3 regions of the Janthinobacterium sp. 67 genome follow, and region 1 is predicted to be linked to each of the others. Evidence: predicted binding sites of a transcription regulator. Region 1 holds the regulator's gene; each other region holds the start of a gene.
What was found. Region 1 encodes NrdR, which represses ribonucleotide reductase genes. Its sites were predicted from a motif close to CACNANATNTNGTG; they were not measured.

Region 2: the regulator NrdR is predicted to act here: its motif matches at 3,794-3,807, upstream of CLU90_RS14675 (ribonucleoside-diphosphate reductase subunit alpha).
Region 3: the regulator NrdR is predicted to act here: its motif matches at 3,463-3,476, upstream of CLU90_RS01005 (ribonucleoside triphosphate reductase).

What each region holds. Positions count from the first base shown of each region.
Region 1 covers NZ_PGES01000001.1:5,886,437-5,892,228, forward strand. The annotation lists gene CLU90_RS26440 (ExbD/TolR family protein) at 1-104, opposite strand, end outside; gene tolQ (protein TolQ) at 120-809, opposite strand; gene ybgC (tol-pal system-associated acyl-CoA thioesterase) at 856-1,257, opposite strand; ZMP/ZTP riboswitch at 1,541-1,665, shown strand; gene glyA (serine hydroxymethyltransferase) at 1,777-3,024, shown strand; gene nrdR (transcriptional regulator NrdR) at 3,168-3,629, shown strand; gene pilV (type IV pilus modification protein PilV) at 3,863-4,447, shown strand; gene CLU90_RS26470 (PilW family protein) at 4,444-5,412, shown strand; gene CLU90_RS26475 (pilus assembly PilX family protein) at 5,425-5,792, shown strand, end outside.
Region 2 covers NZ_PGES01000001.1:3,264,160-3,269,951, forward strand. The annotation lists gene CLU90_RS14670 (ribonucleotide-diphosphate reductase subunit beta) at 1-458, opposite strand, end outside; gene CLU90_RS14675 (ribonucleoside-diphosphate reductase subunit alpha) at 577-3,528, opposite strand; gene ampD (1,6-anhydro-N-acetylmuramyl-L-alanine amidase AmpD) at 3,921-4,532, opposite strand; gene CLU90_RS14685 (sigma 54-interacting transcriptional regulator) at 4,510-5,589, opposite strand; gene CLU90_RS14690 (PP0621 family protein) at 5,709-5,792, opposite strand, start outside.
Region 3 covers NZ_PGES01000001.1:226,137-231,928, reverse strand. The annotation lists gene CLU90_RS01030 (heavy-metal-associated domain-containing protein) at 1-189, shown strand, start outside; gene ubiT (ubiquinone anaerobic biosynthesis accessory factor UbiT) at 218-745, opposite strand; gene ubiV (ubiquinone anaerobic biosynthesis protein UbiV) at 765-1,661, opposite strand; gene ubiU (ubiquinone anaerobic biosynthesis protein UbiU) at 1,788-2,825, opposite strand; gene CLU90_RS01010 (hypothetical protein) at 2,988-3,398, shown strand; gene CLU90_RS01005 (ribonucleoside triphosphate reductase) at 3,523-5,271, shown strand; gene nrdD (anaerobic ribonucleoside-triphosphate reductase) at 5,268-5,468, shown strand; gene CLU90_RS00995 (anaerobic ribonucleoside-triphosphate reductase activating protein) at 5,458-5,792, shown strand, end outside.

The DNA.
Region 1 (5,792 bases):
AGCAGCACCAGCATCACGTCGATGTACGGCACGACGTTGATCTCGGACTTGAACTTGCGGCCACGGCCGCCGCGCATGCCGCCGCTATTGAATGAGGAACCCATGGACGCTGCTCCCTCTTAGCGCGACTGGCGCTGCAAGATGTTGGAGAATTCCTCGACGAAGCTCTCGAAGCGGATCGCCAGGCGGTCGATGTCGTGCGAAAAACGGTTGTAGGCGACGACGGCGGGAATCGCGGCGAACAGGCCGATGGCGGTGGCGATCAGCGCTTCGGCAATGCCGGGCGCGACGGCCGCCAGGGTGGCTTGTTGCACGTTGGCCAGGCCGCGGAAGGCGTTCATGATGCCCCAGACGGTACCGAGCAAGCCGATGTACGGCGAGACGGAACCGACGGAAGCGAGGAAGGCCAGGTGCGATTCGAGCACGTCCATTTCACGCTGGAAGGCGGCGCGCATGGCGCGGCGTGCGCCGTCGAGCACGGCACCCACGTCCAGCGCTTCGCGCGAACCGTAGGAAGCCTTGCCCTTGATGAATTCACCCATGCCGGCGTCGAAGATGCGGGCCAGCGCGCCGCTCTGGTCGCGGTTGCCGCTGGCGTTCTGGTGCAGCGCATGCAGGTTGCCGCCGGCCCAGAAGCTGCGTTCGAATTCGATGGTTTGCTTGCGCGCCTGGCGCACGGCAAACATCTTGCGGAAAATGTAGGTCCAGCTGGTCAGGGAAATCAGCAGCAGCAGGGCCATGATCAGTTGCACGATCAGGTGGGCATTGGTGATGAGCGCGAGGAAAGAAAGATCTTGTGTAACGTTCATTGGCTGGCAGTCTGTTGGGTGAATTATCCGGGGTGGCGGGTGGGGTTCAGGCGGCGCGCATGCGGGCCGCTACCGCATCGGGCACGGCGCGCGGGCGCAGTGCCGAATCGACGCAGCCGATCTTGACGCGTGCCGTGTTGAGCAGGCGGTCGCCGCACCAGGCTTGTTGCAGGAAAACGATGGAGGCGCGCCCCATTTTCTCTATGCTTAATGTCAATCTTACCGTGTCATCGAGCCTGGCTGGCGCATGATAGTCGGCGTTGACGCTTTTGACAACGAACATCGCGTCGTGCTGCTCGAGCAATTCCTGCTGGCCCACGCCGATGGCGCGCAGCCATTCGGTGCGCGCGCGCTCGAAGAATTTCAGGTAGTTAGCGTAATAGACGATGCCGCCGGCGTCGGTGTCTTCATAGTAGACACGTACGTTCCAGGTAAAGACTGAAGGCATGTTTATTGCGCCAGTAGTGAGATTGAGCAACATTTTACGCGATTTTTCTTCTTGTGACTGTGGGCGCTTGCTGGAAAGCCATGCAAAAGCTGCATATAAGTTGCACCGCAGCATTGTAAAACGGAGGGCTGCAATGGCAAGCCCCGTAACATACGCTTACATGCATGAGCAAAGTTTACATCCAGCTTAAGACGACGGAGCGGCGCTGCCCGGGCGGCGATTATAGCCGCACGCTTGCATTCCTTGCTCAATTTGGGCACTTAACTTACAATTTGCATTCCATTACGTCTCACGTGACTGGCGAAAAGTCGGGCGATCTCCATGAGTGGTGATCGGCAATCCGGCGAAAGGTGGGCACCCACCGGGAAACGTGAGATTTTTCATCAGCCGTTCGCCTGGGTAGCCACTATGGAAAAGCACGAAGAGGCTGCCTGTCCAATGTTGTTATTCACTTAACGCCGGCTCCCCTCATTCGATCCAATCTGCCAGTACAAGCACCCTCATACTTGGAGTTTTTACATGTTTGCAAAAGATCATACCCTCGCCAACGTCGATCCTGAATTGTTCGCCGTCATTCAAAAAGAGAACACGCGCCAGCACGATCACATCGAACTGATCGCGTCGGAAAACTACACGTCGCCGGCCGTAATGGAAGCGCAAGGCTCGCAGCTGACGAACAAGTATGCCGAAGGCTATCCAGGCAAGCGCTACTACGGCGGCTGCGAATACGTCGACGTGGCCGAGCAACTGGCTATCGACCGCGTGAAACAGCTGTTCGGCGCCGAATGCGCGAACGTGCAGCCGAACTCGGGCTCGCAGGCAAACCAGGGCGTGTTCTTCGCCATGCTGAAACCAGGCGACCTGATCATGGGTATGTCGCTGGCCGAAGGCGGCCACCTGACCCACGGCATGCCGCTGAACATGTCCGGCAAATGGTTTGACGTCGTCTCCTACGGCTTGACGGCGGAAGAAGACATCGACTACGAGGCAATGGAGCGCCTGGCCCGCGAACGCAAGCCGAAACTGATCATCGCCGGCGCGTCCGCCTTCTCGAAAAAGATCGACTTCGAACGCTTCAGCAAGATCGCCAAGGAAGTCGGCGCCTACTTCATGGTCGACATGGCCCACTACGCCGGCCTGATCGCCGCCGGCCTGTACCCGAACCCGGTGCCGTTCGCCGACTTCGTCACCTCGACCACGCACAAATCGCTGCGCGGCCCGCGCGGCGGCATCATCCTGATGAAGGCCGAACACGAAAAAGCCATCAACTCGGCCATCTTCCCTGGCATCCAGGGCGGCCCGCTGATGCACGTGATCGCCGGCAAGGCCGTCGCCTTCAAGGAAGCGCTGAGCCCTGAATTCGTCGAATACCAGAAGCAAGTGATCAAGAACGCCGACGTGCTGGCGAAAACCCTGATCAAGCGCGGCCTGCGCATCGTGTCCGGCGGCACCGAATCGCACGTCATGCTGGTCGACCTGCGCGCCAAGAACCTGACAGGCAAGGAAGCTGAAGCCATCCTCGGTTCCGCGCACATCACCTGCAACAAGAACGGCATCCCGAACGACCCGCAAAAGCCATTCGTCACCTCGGGCATCCGCCTGGGCAGCCCGGCGATGACGACGCGCGGTTTCAAGGAAGCGCAAGCGGAAGAAGTGGGCAACCTGATCGCCGACGTGCTGGACAATCCGCATGACGCCGCCACCATCGAGCGCGTGAAAGCGGCCGTGAAAGTGCTGGCCGACGCGCACCCTGTGTACGCCGCATAATAATTTGTCCAGAATGTGTCATACAGAGTAAGATTCTGGATGACACATTCCTTCGTGCCCCAGGGCGCCCGGAGTGATTCGGGCGCCCTTTGTACAAGGGCGGCGATTTCCCGTAATTATTACTATAAAGTTGTAGCCAGCCCATGAAATGTCCATTTTGCCAGCACGGCGATACCCAGGTTCTCGATACGCGCGTATCGGAGGAAGGGGATGCCATTCGGCGCCGCCGCCGCTGCGGCAAATGCGACAAGCGTTTTACGACTTACGAACGCATTGAACTTATCATGCCGGCCGTCGTCAAAAAGAATGGCAGCCGGACGGAGTTCGCTGCGGATAAGTTGCGCGGCAGTTTGATGCTGGCCTTGCGCAAGCGTCCCGTCGCGGCCGCCTCCGTGGATACGGCCATTGCCTCCATCCAGGAAAAACTGCTGACCAGCGGTCAGCGTGAAGTCGATTCCGGCTATATCGGCGAACTCGTCATGCAGGAACTCAAGCGCCTGGACAAGATCGCCTACATCCGCTTCGCTTCCGTCTACAAGAATTTCGAAGACCTGGCCGAGTTCCAGGACGCAATCGCCGAAGTGGGGCAGGCGCGCAAGCCCTGACCTCACCTTCTTGTTCACCTTCTTGAAGGCGGGGCTGCTTATGCGCCCCGTTTTCACCACGCCAAGGTTTGTCTGGCAAGCGGCCTGATCAATACCAACGCTGTTCTTCCCACCTTATTGCCGTGTTGTTTGCGCCAGCGCAGACCCGGCTTTTTGCGCGCGCCTATCTTGTAGCTGGGCCGTGCGTCCGTGCGGCTCCGGTCCTGGTTTCATTCTGTCCGCAGGAGAAGCTCATGCACAGCGGTGCGCGCGGTCTGATCGGTGGCAGCAGCCTCGTCGAGGTGCTCGTGTCGCTGCTGCTGTTGGCGCTGGGCCTGCTCGGCGCCAGCATCCTGCAACTGAATTCCCTGCGCGCACGCCATGAGTCGGCGCTATTGTCGGCGGGCGTGCAACTGGCCGCGGGCATGGCCGAACGCATGCGCGCGAATAGCGTACTCATGAATGGCCCCGATACGGGCAATCCCTACCTGAACGTGGCCTACGCAGCGGCGGACGGTGGCGACACTGGCGGCGGCGCGCCGGACTGCTTTGGCGCCACGCTCTGCAGCGCGGCCGACCTGGCGCAATTCGATATCGCCGAGTGGAAACAGCAACTGCATGTGGCCTTGCCCGGCGCGCGCCTGCATATCTGCCGCGACACTTCCGCGTGGGATGCGCCCGCCCAAGGCTTGCAGTGGGCGTGCAGCGGCGGCATGGGCGCGCCCATCGTCATCAAGCTGGGCTGGCGCGGCCGCCTGCCCGATGGTTCACCCGCCGTGAATGCGGCAGGCGAGTCGTTGCCCAGGCTGGCATTCCAGCTGGGCGGGGGCGGCGCATGAACGAGGTCCTGTATAGGTATCGCGGCATGAGCCTGGTCGAATTGCTGGTGGCCCTGTCGCTGGGCGCGCTGCTGATGCTGGCCGCCAGTAGCGTGCTGCTGGCGGCCAGCGGCAGTTATGGCGACCAGTCCGCCAGTGCGCGGCTCGACGACAACGGCCGCTATGCGCTCGACACCATTGCCCGCGCCGTGCGCCAGACGGCGTACGTGAACTGGGACAGCAGCGCCGCGCCCGTCGCCCATGCCGATGACGACAGCGCCAATGTGGCTGGGCTCGACGCGCGCACTCTGGGCAAGAACAGCGAGGGCATCGGCGGCGCGCTGCCCGGCGCCCTGCACGGCAGCGACGTGCTGGCCCTGCGTTATTACGGCGCCGGCAAGGAAGAGGGCGGCGACGGTTCCGTGCTCAATTGCGCGGGCTTCGGCGTGGGCGCCGCGCAAACGCAGGCGCAGCGGGGCTGGAGCATTTTCTATGTAGCGCAGGGCGCCGATGGCGAGGGCGAGCTGCGCTGCAAATACCGGGGCGCGAACGGCTGGGGCGCGGACGCCATCATCCGTGGCGTCGACGGTTTCCAGGTGCTGTATGGCCTCGACACGGATACGCCGCCCGACGGCGTGGCGAACCGTTACGTCAACGCCAGCGCGCTCGACGCCTACGATGCGGCACTGGTGCTGGAGGGGGCGGATGAAGCCGCCCGCCAGCGCGATCTGTACCGGCGCACGCACTGGAAGCGCGTGGCCAGCGTGCGCGTGGCCCTGTTGCTGCACGGCGAGGCCGGCCAGGCGGACAAGCTGGCGGAACTGGGACCGGCGCAGTTCGACCTGTTCGGCAAGGCCTATGCCGAGGCGCACGGCGCAGGCGACACGGGCGTGCGCATCGCGCGCGCGTCCTTGCCCGCCGCGACGCGCTCCCGGCTGCGGCAACTGGTGCAGACGAGCATCATGCTGCGCAACGGGCCGGCCTAGGCGGGCGGCGCGATGGCTGGCACGGGCGTCAACTGTCGCAAACCGTGGCGTCTGCCTCGTGTACGCCACGGCGGCGCCACTCTGGTGTATGTGCTGTGCCTGCTGGTGATCATCTTGCTGCTGGGCGTATCGGCGGCGCAGATGGCCTTGCAGGGCGAGAAGGCGGCGCGCGGCGAGCGCGACCGGCAGATCGCGTTTCAGGCGGCGGAGGAGGCATTGGTGGATGCGCAGAACGATATCGAAGGCTTGCCCGGCGCGCCGGGACGCAGCAGCCTTTTCGCGCCGGATAGCGCGGCCGGGTTCGCGGATGGCTGCGGCGAGGCAGGCGCACTGGGCCTGTGCCTGCCCGCCGCCCCGGATGCGCCGGCCCTCTGGTTAAG
Region 2 (5,792 bases), 2.6 Mb from region 1:
AACGCCTGGCGCAGCAGGTACTGGCGGCACTCGGGCGCCGTGATGTGGCGGTAGGTGCCCAGCACGATGTTGTTGGCGGCCAGCGAGTCGGCCGTCACGAAGAAGCCCAGGTTGCGCTTGACCAGGCGGCGCTCGTCGTCCGTCAGGCCGTTCGGGTTTTTCCACAGCTCGATGTCGCGCTGCATGTTCACTTCCTGCGGCATCCAGTGGTTGGCGCAGCCGGCCAGGTATTTGTCCCACGCCCATTTGTACTTGAACGGCACCAGCTGGTTGACGTCCGTCTTGCCGTTGATGATGCGCTTGTCGTCCGCATTCACGCGGCGCGCCACTTGCTCGGCGTTCGCTTCGGACGGCTCGGCACCTGCCGGCAGGTTCAATTCGGTATTACCCAGTGGCGCTTGCTGCGCCGGACGCGGCACAGCTGCCGACGTGGTTTCATCATCCCATGACAACGACATATTCTTCTTCCTTTCCATGCCGGCGAGCCGGCGGTCCGCAACAGGCCCGTTGTATCGGACAATGCGGACATTGACAACATTGAATCAGCCCGGAAGCTCCGGGCTGACAACTAAAATCTTACTGGCAGGCTTCGCATTCTTCGAAACCGTCATCACCTGGGCGCAGGTAGCAAGCTTCGCCATCGGCGTCGTCCGCTGCCGCCGCCACTACCGGCGCCACGGCCACCGCTGCTGCCGCCACGACCGCTGCCTGGGCGCTTTGCGCGCTGGCCGACATGCCGCCATCGACTGCCACGGCGTTCAGGGCGCCTGTACGGGAGGTCGATTTCTCCATGTGGGTGGCGGCGATGGTACGCAGGTAGTAGGTGGTTTTCAGGCCACGCAGCCATGCCAGCTTGTAGGTCTCGTCCAGTTTCTTGCCCGATGCGCCAGCCATGTAGATGTTCAGCGACTGGGCCTGGTCGATCCACTTCTGGCGACGCGAAGCCGCTTCCACCAGCCAGCTTGGCGACACTTCGAAGGCGGTGGCGTAGATGTCGCGCAGGTCTTGCGGGATGCGGTCGATCTTCACCAGCGAGCCGTCGAAGTACTTCAGGTCGGAGATCATGACTTCATCCCACAGGTCGCGCGCCTTCAGGTCGCGCACCAGGTAGCCGTTGATCTCGGTGAATTCGCCCGACAGGTTCGATTTCACGTACAGGTTCTGGAACGTCGGTTCGATACAGGCCGATACGCCGATGATGTTCGAAATCGTCGCCGTCGGGGCGATCGCCACGCAGTTCGAGTTGCGCATGCCGAACTTGGCGATGCGTTCGCGCACCGGGGTCCAGTCCATGGCCGACGAGGAATCGACTTCCAGGTAGCCGCCGCGCTCTTCGGCCAGCAGTTTGACCGAGTCCTGCGGCAGGATGCCGCGGTCCCACAGGGAACCGGCGTACGATTCATAGCGGCCGCGCTCTTCGGCCAGTTCCGTCGACGCCAGGTAGGCGTAGTAGCAGACGGCTTCCATCGAGGTGTCGGCGAACGACACGGCGGCGTCCGAGGCGAACGGCACGCGCATCATGTGCAGGCAGTCCTGGAAACCCATCACGCCCATGCCGACCGGACGGTGGCGCATGTTCGAGTTGCGCGCCTTGTCGACGGCGTAGTAATTGATGTCGATGACGTTGTCGAGCATGCGCATGGCGGTACGGATGGTCTTGGCCAGCTTGACGTGGTCGATCTTGCCTTCCTTCATGTGCGCCGGCAAGTTCACGGAACCGAGGTTGCAGACGGCGATTTCGTCAGGGCCCGTGTTCAGCGTGATTTCCGTGCACAGGTTCGAGCTGTGGACGACGCCGACGTGCGACTGCGGGCTGCGGATGTTGCAAGGATCCTTGAACGTGATCCATGGGTGGCCCGTTTCAAACAGCATCGACAGCATCTTGCGCCACAGGTCCAGCGCGGCGATCTTCTTGAAGACGCGGATTTCGCCGGCGGCGGCCTTGGCTTCGTAGCCCAGGTAAGCCTGTTCAAAGGCCTTGCCGACCTTGTCGTGCAGGTCCGGCGTGTCCGACGGCGAGAACAGGGTCCAGTCGCCTTTTTCCATGACGCGCTTCATGAACATGTCGGGAATCCAGTTCGCCGTGTTCATGTCGTGCGTGCGGCGGCGGTCGTCGCCCGTGTTCTTGCGCAGGTCGAGGAATTCCTCGATGTCCATGTGCCAGGTTTCCAGGTAGGCGCAGACGGCGCCCTTGCGCTTGCCGCCCTGGTTGACTGCCACGGCCGTGTCGTTGACCACTTTCAGGAACGGCACCACGCCTTGCGACTTGCCGTTCGTGCCCTTGATGTGGGCGCCCAGGGCGCGCACTGGCGTCCAGTCGTTGCCCAGGCCGCCGGCGAACTTGGCCAGCAGCGCATTGTCCTTGATGGCGTCGTAGATGCCTTCCAGGTCATCGGAGACGGTGCTCAGGTAGCACGACGACAGCTGCGAGCGCAGGGTGCCCGAATTGAACAGGGTCGGCGTCGAGCTCATGAAGTCGAACGAGGACAGCAGGCTGTAGAACTCGATGGCGCGCGCTTCGCGGTCCGCTTCGTTCAGCGCCAGGCCCATGGCCACGCGCATGTAGAACGCCTGCGGCATTTCGATGCGCACGTCCTGGATGTGCAGGAAGTAGCGGTCGTACAGGGTTTGCAGGCCGATGTAGCCGAACTGCAAGTCGCGGTCGGCGACGATGGCTTTGGCCAGGCGCTCCAGGTCGAAACTGGCAAGTACCGGGTTCAGCAGCTCGGCGGCGATACCCTTGGCAATGTATTGCGGGAAATACGTCAGGTATTCGCTAGCAGCGGCCGCTTGCGGCACTTCCTTGCCGAACACTTCCTTGCGCACCGTGTGCAGCAGGATGCGGGCCGTGACCTGGCTGTAGGCCGGGTCTTTTTCCATCAGCGCGCGCGCCGCCAGGATGGCCGACTTGTGCAGCTCTTCGACGGGCACGCCGTCGTACAGGTTTTTCACCGTTTCAGCCAGGATGGCGTCGGCATCGACGTGCTTTTCCAGGCCGGCGCAGGCGGCGTTGATCAGGTCGCGCACTTCCTGCATGTCCAGCAGGCGGCGCACGCCGTTATCCAGCACGTTCAATTGTGGCGCGGTCACTTGCGCGGACGCGCCTTGCGCTTCCTTCTGCAGGCGGCGCTCTTCCATGTGCTTGGCGCGGTACAGCACGTAGGCACGCGCCACGTCGTGCTCGCCCGAACGCATCAGCGACAGTTCCACCTGGTCTTGCACGTCTTCGATATGGAAGGTGCCGCCGCCCGGATGGCGGCGCACCAGCGCGGCGACGACGCCGTCGGTCAGTTGTTCCACCAGTTCGCGGATGCGTGCCGAGGCTGCGCCCTGGCCGCCGTTAACGGCCAAAAACGCCTTGGTCATGGCGATGGCGATCTTCGAAGGCTCAAATGCCACCACCGCGCCGTTGCGGCGGATGATGCGATAGTCGCCCAATGCCGCGCCCGTGCTCGCCACGCTGTTGGCCGCGCCTGGCGCTGGCGATACTGGCGTTGGATGGATGGAAATATCTTGTGGTGATTGCATTGAAGCTCCCGTTGTCAGCTAAAGTCAGCCTGCAGTTTTGCTGCCGCGTGTGTTGTTGAATAGAACGCCCGATGGTCAGGGCTTCTTCAGATATTTGTTGCTAAATAGTAAATTCATAGTGCATAAAACAGCTCAGTAATCCATCTCGCCACACCGCACTGCCCGGCTGGCGCAAAACACGATCAAGGGTGATAAACCGCCAGTTCCAGTGCTGTATCAGCAATCCGGGTAGCTTTGACAATAATTCTGAAAACGTCTGTGATGGCACTACATATAGTCTTTACTTCCAACTTCTGCACTAATTGTAGTGCCCATCGGAGGGGGATGCAATAGTTTTCCGGCATCCGCCGGCGTAATTTTTTGTATTTTCATATACGATTTCGGTTGACTTTTCAGGGCATGGATGGAAAGCCCAATCCCCGCGAAGTAAGCGCTAACGCAGGCTGCCCGCGCAGGGTTTCCATCCAGCATTTTTGATAAAAATGCCAGTCAAAGAACGGCCCCGGATCCGTCTTCCTCCCCGGCGCGATATGTTCGTGACCGCGCACCTGGGACAGCCCGTGGCGCGCCACCAGCGCCGCCGTCAGCGCCGCCAGCACATGGTATTGCCGCTGCTGGAAAGGCAGGTCGTCCGCGCCTTCCATTTCGATACCGATGGAATAGCCATTGCACTGCGGGCGTCCTTCGAACATGGACACGCCCGCATGCCAGGCACGTTGATCAGTAGAAACATATTGCAACAGCGCACCATCGCGCCGCACAAAAAAGTGCGCCGACACCTGCAAGCCACGCAGGTCGGCGAAAGAAGGATCGGCATTATAATCTACCCGGCCCGTAAACAAGTCCGACACATGCGGTCCGCCAAAGTGGCCGCCCGGCAAGCTGATGTTATGGATCACCAGCAAGTCGACTTGTGCCCCGTCCGGGCGCGCATCGTGGTACGGCGAATCGTAGCGCAGCGCGCCGTCGCACCAGCCGTCTTCATCTATCTTCCATATACTCATCAAATAGGGCTTCCTGTATCGTCAATTTCTGCATGCGGTAGCGCAACTGGCGCACGCTCAGGCCCAGCTGGCGCGCCGCCCGTGCGCGGTGGTAGCGGGCCTGCACCAGCGCCCGCACGATCATGTCGCGCTCGGCCTGGCGCAAATACACGTCCAGCGGCAGGACGGGGGCCACGCCATGCGCCGCCATGCCGGGCAGGCTCAGTTGCCGTTCCGGCAAGGCCGGCACCGCCGGCGCCGCCCGCAACGGCGTGCCGCCCGCCATGGATGGCAAGGCCAGCCCGTCGAGCGCGATCACGCCGCCGTCGGCAAAGGCCAGCGCCCGCTCCAGCACGTTTTCCAGCTCGCGCACATTGCCGGGAAACGCATACGCACCCAAGGCCGCCAGCACGGGCGGCGCCAGGTTCACGGCACGATGCGGCGACAGGCGCGCGAGGATCACCTCACATAATACCTGCAGATCGCCGCGCCGTTCGCGCAGCGGCGGCAGCGCCAGCTCGATCACATTCAGGCGGTAAAACAGGTCCTGGCGAAACGTGCCGGCGGCCACGCCGCGCGCCAGGCCATGCTGGCTCGCGCACAGGATGCGCACGTCGACGGCTTCGTCGCTACTGCCGCCCAGCTTGCGCACGCGGCGCTCCTGCAGCACGCGCAACAGTTTTACCTGCATGGCCAGCGGCAGATCGTCCACTTCGTCGAGCAGCAGGCTGCCGCCGTGGGCCGCCTGGAACAAACCCTGGCGTTCGTGCAGCGCGCCCGTATAGGCGCCCGGCCGGCAGCCGAAGAATTCGGCCTCCATCAGCGCTTCGGGAATGGCGCCGCAGTTGACGGCGATAAACGGGAAGCCGGCGCGCGCGCCCTGCGCATGAATGGCGCGCGCCGCCAGTTCCTTGCCCGTGCCCGATTCGCCGCGGATGGCCACCGGCGCGCCACAGCGGGCGATGCGGCCGATCTGCGCGCGCAGCGCCTGCATGGGCAGCGAGTTGCCGCTCAGTTGCGGCGCCGGCGGCATGCCGGTGGCGGTCACGGTATCCGGACCAGGATTGGGACGGGACATGGAAGCGCGCCTTTCCGCAATGGCGGCGCCGAACCGCCTCATGCAGATGCTACGCCGGACGGAGGCCGGACGACGTTACGATACGGATGAGCAACGCGAGCGTACCTGCGGGCCTGCCTTTACAAGGTGGCGTGCGCGTGGCTGCAGTAATCGTGGCCCTTGGCCTGCACGTTTTCGGAGGCCGGGTAGTACACGCCGCAATG
Region 3 (5,792 bases), 5.7 Mb from region 1:
GCCGTCACGGGCGTGGCCACCGTCTGCGTCTCGCTGGCGCGCCACGGCGCCACCGTGCAATTCGACGAAAAGCTGGCCACGCAGGAACGCCTGCTGGCCGCCGTCAACGACGCCGGCTTCATGGGCGAAGCGACGGATGAAGTACAGCTGGCCTCGTGCAGCGGCGCCTGCGGCCACTGCCGCCTTTGAACGCCACTGAACGCCGCCAGCTTTGCGCCTACCCTCCCCGCGCGCCCCGGTCGCGCAGATGCGCCAGCACGCGGCGCGGTCCCAGCGCCTGCAGGTCGAACGGCGGCAGCTCGATGGCGTCGAGCGTATTCTTGAACAGCAAGCCCAGTTCCGTATCGCCTTCCAGGCTCAAACGGCGGCTGAAGAATAGCGTGTCCGGATCTTCCTGGCGCCGCGCCAGCAGCATCAAGTCATGCACGCTGGCGGCGATGCACAGGTCCGGCACGTCCACATAGCGCTCGGCCACGAACACCGTGCCCTGCCACTCGAAATCGAAGGCGATGCCCGCGTCCAGCAGACGCAAGCGCAGGCTGCGCCCTTCCAGGCTGCAGCGCACGTCGTCGGGCAATTGCGGCGCCAGCAGGCGGTTCAAGCCCTGCACGAACAGCCAGGAGGCGGGATACGGCGGCAGCTTGGACAGCAGTTCGGCCAGCGGTTCGGGCAGCCGGTACGACATGGCCGGCTTGCTCATGGGGGGCTTGGCCGGGACGGGCAATCTTTCCAGTTGATCTTGCATGTATTTCCTTTCGATGCGTTCAATGGGCGGCGTGCTGTTCCATGCCGGGCTGGCCGTGCCAGTAGCCGTCGCAGGCGCCGGCCGGCTGGCAGGCCGCCAGCTGCGCCTGCGCGCCGATGCCGCTGACCTGGCCGCGGCGGGCGCGGTCGAAGATGGCGATGACTTGTTCCGTATGCATGGATTGCGGGCTGATGCGCGCCACCGACACGCCCATGTCGCGCATGGCGTCGAGTTCGCGCACCAGGTTGTAGACGAGGGCCGACTGCGTCTGCGTGCCGTTGAGCACGAGGAACGGCACTTCGTCGCGCGTGCGCAGCAGCAGGCCGTCCGGCTCTTCCAGGCAGCTGTAGCCGCAATCATCCTTCGGCAGGTTGCGGTTGCGCGCCGTGAAGCAGCGCGCGGAAAACGCCAGCGGCATGCGGCCATAGGCGAAGACTTCCGTCTCCAGCCCTTCCGGTTTCTGGCGCTGCATCTCGGCCAGCGCCGTCTGCCCCATTTCCAGCGGCATCACCCAGCGCCGCGCACCCAGGCGTGCCAGCAGTTGCAGGCTGGGGCCATTGAACAGGTTCAGATGGGGACCGGCAACGAAGGACGCGCCCTTTTCCATGCAGTGCACGGCGCCCATGTCATTGGCCTCGACGCCGTAGCGGCCATTGCCCGTGATGCGGCGCAGGGTCGCCAGTTCCGCGCCCGCCTCGATCAGCGCCTGCGTCGACAGCACCACTTCCTTGCCGGCGGCGGCCAGCATGTCGGCGATATCGAGCCAGTCGGCCAGGCGCAGCTCATGCCGGCGCGAGCAGACGGTTTCGCCCAGGTAGACGATATCGACGGCGGTCGCCGCGATCCGCTGGTAAAACTCGAAGACGGTGGCGCGCGGCCAGTAGTACAGCAAGGGGCCCAAAGAGAGTTTTAACATGTCTGTTCCATTATTTTTTAAGTTGCAAAACCGTAGCGAGCGGTTCGCGGCGAGGCCGAGAAGCGCAGCTGTGCTAGAGCACAGCGAGCATCGCAGGCCACGCCCCGGGACGCGCAGTAGGTTTTGCTATTTCCAAGATCTATGGTAGGCACCCAAAGTGTGCTGCTGGCCCTCGGCCAGCTTGTCCATGGACGCCATCCAGGCCGGCTTGACGGCGTAGCGCGCATTGCCTTCACGGCAGGCGTCGATCGCTTCGCGCCACACGCGCGTGACCTGCGCCACGTAGGCGGGGCTGCGCTGGCGTCCTTCGATCTTCACGGCGCGCACGCCCATGGCGATCAGCTGCGGCAGCAGCGCCAGCGTGTTCAGGCTGGCCGGCTCCTCGATCGCGTAATACTCTTCGTCGTTGACTTCGAAACGCCCCTTGCACAGGGTGGGATAGCTGGCGTTTTCGCCCGGTGCGTAGCGGTCGATCAGCACGCCGTTCAGGCGCGATTCGAGGCCGTTCGGCGTTTCCAGCCAGCGCACGGATTTCGCCGGCGAGCACACGCCGTGCGTGTTCGGCGCCTCGCCCGTCGCGTACGACGACAGCGCGCAGCGCCCTTCGACCATCACGCACAGGCTGCCGAAGCCGAAGACTTCGATCTCGACTTCCGTCTTGCTGATCAATTGCTCGACCTGCGCCATCGACAGCACGCGCGGCAGCACGGCGCGGGCGATGCCGAAGTGTTCATGGTAAAAATTGATGGCTTCATAGTTGGTGGCCGAACCCTGCACGGACAGGTGCAGCCGCAGCTGCGGGTGGTGCTGGGCCGCGTAGGCCATCAGGCCCGGATCGGCGACGATCATGGCGTCGATGCCGGCCTGCGCGGCGCGGTCGATGGCGCTGCGCCACACGGCCCAGTTGTGCGGCTGCGGATAGGTATTCAGCGCCAGCAGCACCTTGCGTCCATATTGATGGGCGTAGCGCACGCCCTCGGCGATGGCCTTCTCGTCGAAATTGAGGCCGGCGAAATTGCGCGCATTGGTGGCGTCGCGAAAACCCAGGTAGACGGTGTCGGCACCGTTGTCGATGGCCGCTTTCAGGGCAGGCAGGCTGCCGGCGGGGCAGACCAGTTCCAGCGGTCCGGCCACGCGGGTGGCGGTGGTTGATTCAAGCATCATGATGTTCACAGTCCTGTATCGGCTCAGGGTGCAGACTATAGCCCCGCCCCCGCCGCCCAGTCCTTGACGCAGGTGAAGGAATGCATGCATGGCTGGCGCGCGTTCAACTTGCTTGACCTGGCTGTAAAATGCCCCACTTTTCTCCCTCACCGATTGCCCGCCATGCCCCGCAAACCGCTGCTGATTTTTTTGCTCACCCTGTTCCTCACCGTGCTGCAGGTGCAGTGGGCCGCCCCCGCCGACGGCCATGTCGAAGAAACGCTCTCCGTGCTGTCGCCCGAAGTGCTGGGCGCGTATCCGGGCGTGCTGCTGCTGTTCCTGCAGGCCGTCTTCGCGCGCCGCGCCATGCCCGTGCTGCGCCAGGCCGCCATCTGCACGGGCCTGCTGGCCGTCTACTGGCTGCTGGCCAACTACGTCACGTTCGACGCGCGCGTGGCCAGCTGGAGCACCTTCTCGGCGCGGGAAATCTGGGCGCACGTGCTGCCCGCCTCCGTCATCAGCATCGCCGTCTGCGGCGCCGCTTACCTTGGCCTGAGCGGCTTCCTCCTGCGCCAGGGCGGCGCGAAAAAGTAAACAGCGGCCGCTTTTTTCACCTGCATCAAGGATTCCTCACGCAACTGCACGCGCCCTTTGACGCCACTATATTTAGTAATTAATCTCCATAAAAACACCGCATGTTGTGTTTATTGGAGGTTTCATGACGACAAATGCAGTTTCCCCAACACGCGGCCAGGTCGACGTCGCTGCGTCCATCAATGAATACCTGGACCGGCGCGACTGGCGTGTCAACGCCAACGCCAACCAGGGTTACTCGCTGGGCGGCCTGATACTCAATGTATCGGGCAAGGTCATCGCCAACTACTGGCTGGACCAGGTGTATCCGCCCGAAGTGGGCGCGGCGCACCGCGAAGCGGCGCTGCATATCCACGACCTCGACATGCTGGCCGGCTATTGCGCCGGCTGGTCGCTGCGCACCTTGCTGCACGAAGGCTTGAATGGCGTGCCGGGCAAGATCGAATCGGGCCCGCCCAAGCACATGTCGAGCGCCATCGGCCAGATCGTCAATTTCCTCGGCACCCTGCAAAACGAGTGGGCCGGCGCGCAGGCGTTCAGCTCCTTCGACACCTACATGGCGCCCTACATCCGCAAGGACAGCCTGCGCTACGAAGACGTGCGCCAGTACATGCAGGAACTGATCTTCAACCTCAACGTCCCATCGCGCTGGGGCACACAGACGCCGTTCACCAACCTGACTTTCGACTGGGTCTGCCCGGACGACCTGCGCGAACAGATTCCCGTCATCGCCGGCCAGGAAATGGACTTCAGCTATGGCGATCTGCAGGCGGAAATGGACATGATCAACCGCGCCTACATCGAGATCATGATGGCGGGCGACGCCAAGGGACGCGTATTTACCTTCCCCATCCCCACCTACAACATCACCGAGGATTTCGACTGGCACAGCGAGAACGCGGAGCGCCTGTTCGAAATGACGGCCCGCTACGGCCTGCCCTACTTCCAGAATTTCATCAATTCGGAACTCAAGCCGAACATGATACGTTCCATGTGCTGCCGATTGCAGCTGGACTTGCGCGAACTGCTCAAACGGGGCAATGGCCTGTTCGGTTCCGCCGAGCAGACGGGTTCCCTGGGCGTAGTCACCATCAACTGCGCGCGCCTGGGCCACTTGTGGCGCGGCGACGAGCCAGCCTTGATGGCCGACCTGGACCGCCTGCTGGAGCTGGGCAAGACCAGCCTGGAAATCAAGCGCCGCACCATCGAGGAACTGATGCAGCAAGGTCTGTTCCCGTACACGAAACGCTATCTGGGCACCTTGCGCAATCACTTTTCCACCCTGGGCGTGAACGGCATCAACGAGATGATCCGCAATTTCAGCGGCGACGCTGACGACATCACGACACAGGAAGGCCATGCGCTGGCCGTGCGCCTGCTCGACCACGTGCGTGCGCGCATGCTGCAATTCCAGGAAGAGACGGGCCATATGTACAACCTGGAAGCGACGCCGGCCGAAGGCACGACCTACCGCTTCGCCCGCGAAGACCGCAAGCGCTATCCCGCCATCCTGCAGGCCGGCACCGTCGACAATCCGTATTACACGAACTCGTCGCAACTGCCCGTCGGCCATACGGACGATCCGTTCGAGGCACTGGAATTGCAGGATACGCTGCAGCGCAAGTACACGGGCGGCACGGTGCTGCACCTGTACATGACGGAAGCGCTGTCGGACGCCAACGCCTGCCGCGAACTGGTGAAGCGCGCGCTGAGCCGTTTCTCGCTGCCCTACATCACCGTCACGCCCACGTTTTCCATCTGCCCGCGCCACGGCTACCTGGCCGGCAAACATGAATTCTGTCCCACCTGCGACGCGGAACTGATCGCCCGCAAGCAGTCCGATCTCGCTCACCCACTCAAGGAAACGCCATGAACGCACGTCCCGACTTCACTCCCGCCATCACCCTGCTCGACACGGAACGCCAGCGCTGCGAAATCTGGACGCGCGTGATGGGCTACCACCGCCCCGTCGCCTCGTTCAACATCGGCAAGCAGGGCGAATTCCACGAGCGCCAGTATTTTACGGAAGCGAGCGCCCGCGTGGGCCAGCCCGCCTGCCATGGCGGCTGAACTGAAAGTGGGCGGCCTGACGCCCTTTTCCGCCACCGACTACCCGGGCAAGCTGGCGGCCGTGGTGTTCGTGCAGGGCTGCCCCTGGCGTTGCGGCTATTGCCACAATCCGCATTTGCAGGCGCGCACGCCGGAAGGCGCCATGCCCTGGCAGGACGTCCTGACCTGGCTGCGCCGCCGAACGGGCCTGGTCGACGCCGTCGTCTTCAGCGGCGGCGAAGCGTGCATGGACCCGGCGCTGGCGCGCGCCATGCGGGACGTGAGGGAGCTGGGTTTCGGCGTCGGCCTGCACACGGCCTGCATCTATCCGCAGCGCCTGCAGGA